DNA from 2 places in the Kitasatospora sp. NPDC043949 genome. Region 1 is predicted to be linked to the other one. Evidence: riboswitches for the same ligand, from Rfam matches in the RefSeq annotation. Region 1 holds a riboswitch; the other holds the start of a gene.
What was found. Region 1 has a riboswitch for glycine ahead of gcvP (aminomethyl-transferring glycine dehydrogenase). Riboswitches for the same ligand answer to the same signal wherever they lie in the genome.

Region 1 (2,443 bases):
GTCGTAGCCGGTCACCTCGACCAGCTGGCGCTCCAGCTCGCGGATCAGGCTGAGGTAGCCCTGGGCCTGCTCGATCGGCGCGAAGGGGTGCAGCTGGCCGAACTCCGGCCAGGTGACGGCCTCCATCTCGGTGGTCGCGTTGAGCTTCATGGTGCAGGAGCCCAGCGGGATCATGCCGCGGTCCAGCGCGTAGTCCCGGTCCGACAGGCGGCGCAGGTAGCGCAGCATGGCGGTCTCCGAGCGGTGGCTGTGGAAGACCGGGTGGGTCAGGTACTCGTCCTGGCGCAGCAGCGCGGCCGGCAGCGCGTCGGCGCCCTCGGCGACCTCGACCGCGGGGACGCCGAACGCGGCCCAGACGGCGGCGAGGTGCTCGCGGGTGGTGGTCTCGTCGGTGGAGACCGAGATCCGGTCCGCGCCGTCCTGGTGGACGTTGACGCCGTTGGCGCGGGCGGCGGCCGCGATCTCGGCGGCACGGCCCGGGACGACGGCGGTGACGGTGTCGAAGAACTCGCCGTGCAGCAGCTCGACGCCGCCGGCCCGCAGGCCCTCGGCGAGGGCGGCCGCGTAGCGGTGGGTGCGGCGGGCGATGTCGGCCAGGCCGTCCGGACCGTGGTAGACGGCGTACATCGAGGCCATGACGGCGAGCAGCACCTGGGCGGTGCAGATGTTGCTGGTGGCCTTCTCGCGGCGGATGTGCTGCTCGCGCGTCTGCAGCGCCAGGCGGTAGGCGCGGTTGCCGTCGGCGTCGACCGAGACGCCGACCAGGCGGCCGGGCAGCGAGCGGGCGTACTCGGCGCGCACCGACAGGTAGCCGGCGTGCGGGCCGCCGAAGCCCATCGGCACGCCGAAGCGCTGCGAGGTGCCGCAGGCGATGTCGGCGCCGAGCGAGCCCGGCGAGGCGAGCAGGGTCAGCGCCAGCAGGTCTGCGGCGACCGCGACGATCGCTCCGAGGCCGTGCGCCTGCTCGATGACCGGGGTGAGGTCGCGGACCACACCGGTGGCGCCCGGGTACTGGAGCAGCACGCCGAAGACGCCGCGCTCGGCGATCTCGGCCGGGATGCCCTCGGACAGGTCGGCGACGACGACCTCGACACCGGTCGGCACCGCGCGGGTGTTGATCACCGCGGTGGTCTGCGGCAGGGTCTCGGCGTCGACTAGGAAGACGCCGCCCTTGACCTTGGTGACGCGGCGGGCGAGCGCCATCGCCTCGGCGGCCGCCGTGCCCTCGTCGAGCAGCGAGGAGCCGGAGGTCGGCAGGCCGGTCAGGTCGGAGACCAGGGTCTGGAAGTTGAGCAGCGCCTCCAGGCGGCCCTGGGAGATCTCCGGCTGGTACGGCGTGTAGGCGGTGTACCAGGCCGGGTTCTCCATGACGTTGCGCAGGATCACCGGCGGGGTGAAGGTGCCGTAGTAGCCCAGGCCGATCATCGGCTGGAGCACCTGGTTGCGGCTCGCCAGCTCGCGCAGTTCGGCGAGCACCTGCGCCTCGCTGCGGCCGCCGGGCAGGTCCAGGCCGGTGATGGAGCGGATCGCCTCGGGAACGGCGGTGGCGGCGAGTTCGTCCAGCGAGCCGTAGCCGATGGACGCCAGCATCTTCTGCTGCGCGGCGTCGTCGGGGCCGATGTGGCGGTTCTCGAAGGGGCTGGCCAGCTCAAGCTCGGTGAGGGTCGAGGCGCCGGTGGGGCGTCCCGCGTTCGGCTGGGCGTTCATGGTGGTCGAGGCCTCCTGGTCACGGACCGGCGGGGGTGCGCACGCCGACCGGCCGGAGCCGCTGCGGACAGCGGCTCGACCCGGGCGGGCGAACCCGACAGGCCTCCCCCTCTGTCATCGGGACCTGAGAGCTTCACCCGCACGGCGCGCTGTGGGCACGCCGCCGGCTTGCACCGTCGGTGAGGGTGGTGCCCGTCGGCTCCCTGCCGACGGTCCTGCCCTGCTTTCCAGAGTGACCTACCCCACACGGTACGGATGCCTGAGAGATTCCGGGGAGGAGTTGCTCCTTCGGCGCCCCGACCAGCGCTTTCCGTGGCCGGGGACTCTCCCGAGCGGGCTCGGCGGTCGCCGCCCAGGGTACCAGCGGCAGGCCCCCTGATCACGGTCGCGTCGGGTCGCTCGGGGTCTACGCGCGTCCCCCGGACGGTCCAGCCCGGAGCCCGTCCGGCGCACCCCGGTCGCGCCCGTCCGATTCATGGCCTTTGGTGTGAAGTGGCAGGCGGAACGGGTGCTCCGGCCACGGTCCTGCGGGAGTTCCGCAGGCGCAGCGCACTGGAGGAAAGAGTGCAAACCGATATCGATCCCCGGGACCTCATCGGCCACAAGGCGGTCGACCGCAACGGAGACAAGATCGGCACGGTCGACGAGGTCTACCTGGACGACGCCACCGGCCAGCCGGAGTGGGCAGCCGTCCGGACCGGCATCTTCGGCCGGGACGCCTTCGTCCCGCTCACCA
Region 2 (2,443 bases), on a different contig from region 1:
CTGGCGAGCGCCCGGCGCGCGGTCAACACTCCGGGCAGGGCGGACAGTTCGGCCCGGCAGGCGGCCAGGAAGTGCTCCGGGTCCTCCCCCGGCACCGGCTCGCGCAGCGCCACCCGGCCACCGGTCGGCGCCTCCGGGCCCTGTCCCTGGTTCTGGTTCTGGTTCTGGTTCTGACTCTGGCTCTGCTCCTGGTCGGCCAGGCGCTCCTCGCGCGGGCCGCGCCGCAGCTCCGCCACACCCTGCGGCGGCACCGGGATGCCCACCGCCGCCTCCGGGTTGACCGCGATGCCCACGCCCAGCGGCAGCCCGCGGGCGAACTCCCAGACCGGCGCCACCGCGAAGGCCATCCCCGGCGCCTGCCGCAGGAACACCTCCTGCGAGGAGAACACCGGCACGTACGGCTCGCCGGCCAGCTCGATGGTCGGCAGGTCCAGCGCGGGCCCCCGCGGGTCGCCGCCGGCCGGCAGCGGGATCCACACCTGGCTGCGGGCCAGCACCTCGATCACCCGCGGCGTCGCACCCGGATCGCCCAGCGCGGCGGTCAGCACCTGCTCCAGCTCGTTGGCCGGCCACCCGCCGCCCGGCGGCGCCGACTCCGGCCCGCCCCACCCCTGCTGCTGCTCCACCGGGTACCCCATGCGCGCCTGATCCGCCCTCTGCCGGTCGGCCGCCCTCTGCTGCGCCGACGCGCAGCAGTCTAGGGCGCACGCCCCGGGGGCGCCGGTTCGCGGTGGCGCGGTGTGACCGGGTCCCCTCTCCCGTCGTCGGCGCGGACGTGCCATGATGTGCGCGTTCGACGGCGCGGCGCGCCGGCGGACCGACAACTCCATACCGGCCGCTCGAACCCGCGCGGGAGAGCCCGGAGTGCCCCGTCAGGCGGCACAGCCGGCGCCGAAGGAGCAACTCCTCCCCGGAATCTCTCAGGCCCCCTTACCGCACGGGTTAGGCACATCTGGAAAGTGGCGCACGGCCCTGTCGCGCGCCCACCCACGGTGCAAGCCACCATGCTGTCCTGGATGCTGGAAACAGCTGCGGGCAGGTGGGCGGTGAAGCTCTCAGGTTCGACGACAGATGGGGAGACCCACGCCGCCGCATGCCCGCGCGCAGGGTCGGCCCCCGAGCGGGTCCGGTTCCGGCGCGTGCACCCATGAGTGCCCAGACCGAGGAGTTCCAGGCCATGTCGTCCCTCCGCCTCACCGCGCTCGACGCGCTGCACCGCGCCCTCGGCGCGACCATGACCGACTTCGCCGGCTGGGACATGCCGCTGCGCTACGGCAGCGAGCGCGAGGAACACCTCGCCGTCCGCACCCGGGCCGGACTGTTCGACCTCTCCCACATGGGCGAGATCACCGTCACCGGCCAGCAGGCCGGCGAGATGCTGGACCACGCGCTGGTCGGCTTCGTCTCCGCGCTGGGCGTGCTGCGCGCCCGCTACACCATGATCTGCGCCGAGGACGGCGGCATCCTGGACGACCTGATCGTCTACCGCCTGCGCGAGGACGCCTTCCTGGTCGTCGCCAACGCCTCCAACGCCCAGCTGGTGCTGGACGAGCTGATCGCCCGCGCCAAGGGCTTCGACGCCGTCGTCACGGACGACCGCGACACCTACGCGCTGATCGCCGTCCAGGGCCCGGAGGCCACCGCGATCCTGGCCGGGACCACCGACGCCGACCTGCCCGGCCTGAAGTACTACGCGATCCTCCCGGCCCAGGTCGCCGGCCGCGACGTGCTGCTCGCCCGGACCGGCTACACCGGCGAGGACGGCTTCGAGATCTTCTGCAACCCGGGCGACGCCGAGGGGGTCTGGCAGGCGCTGACCGCCGCCGGCGAGGGCCGCGGCCTGGTCCCGTGCGGCCTGTCGTGCCGCGACACGCTGCGCCTGGAGGCCGGCATGCCGCTGTACGGGCACGAGCTCTCCACCGACCTGACCCCGTTCGACGCGGGCCTGGGCCGGGTCGTGCGCTTCGACAAGACCACCAACGAGGGCACCTTCGTCGGCCGCAAGGCGCTGGAGAAGGCCGCCGCCGAGGCCGAGGCCAACCCGCCGCGGGTGCTGGTCGGCCTGGTCTCCGAGGGCAAGCGCGTCCCGCGCGCCGAGTACACCGTGGTCTCCGCCGACGGCGCCCCGATCGGCCGGATCACCTCGGGCGCCCCGTCCCCGACCCTGGGCCGGCCGATCGCGATCGCCTACGTGGACGCGGCCCACGCCGCCCCCGGCACCGCCGTCGCGGTGGACGTGCGCGGCAAGCACGAGCCGGTCGAGGTCGTGGCGCTGCCGTTCTACAAGCGCGCCCGCTGAGGCCCCGCCCTCCCCGTAGACCCCGTGGACCCGGGCCTGCACCATGCCCGACCCGGGCTTGAGCCACGCCTGATCCACGCCTGATCCAGGTCTGACCCAGGCCTGGCCCAGGCCCGAACCACGCCTGATCCGCGTCGAAGCCGT

Region 2: it holds a riboswitch for glycine, as region 1 does, so the genes downstream of both, gcvT (glycine cleavage system aminomethyltransferase GcvT) here and gcvP (aminomethyl-transferring glycine dehydrogenase) in region 1, are expected to answer to the same signal.

What each region holds. Positions count from the first base shown of each region.
Region 1 is NZ_JBWKEQ010000015.1:151,540-153,982, forward strand. It holds gene gcvP (aminomethyl-transferring glycine dehydrogenase) at 1-1,707, opposite strand, end outside; glycine riboswitch at 1,812-1,943, opposite strand; glycine riboswitch at 1,945-2,048, opposite strand; partial or broken gene AC07AL_RS15375 (PRC-barrel domain-containing protein) at 2,272-2,443, shown strand, end outside.
Region 2 is NZ_JBWKEQ010000008.1:39,841-42,283, forward strand. It holds gene AC07AL_RS09130 (enhanced serine sensitivity protein SseB C-terminal domain-containing protein) at 1-638, opposite strand, end outside; glycine riboswitch at 841-946, shown strand; gene gcvT (glycine cleavage system aminomethyltransferase GcvT) at 1,148-2,299, shown strand.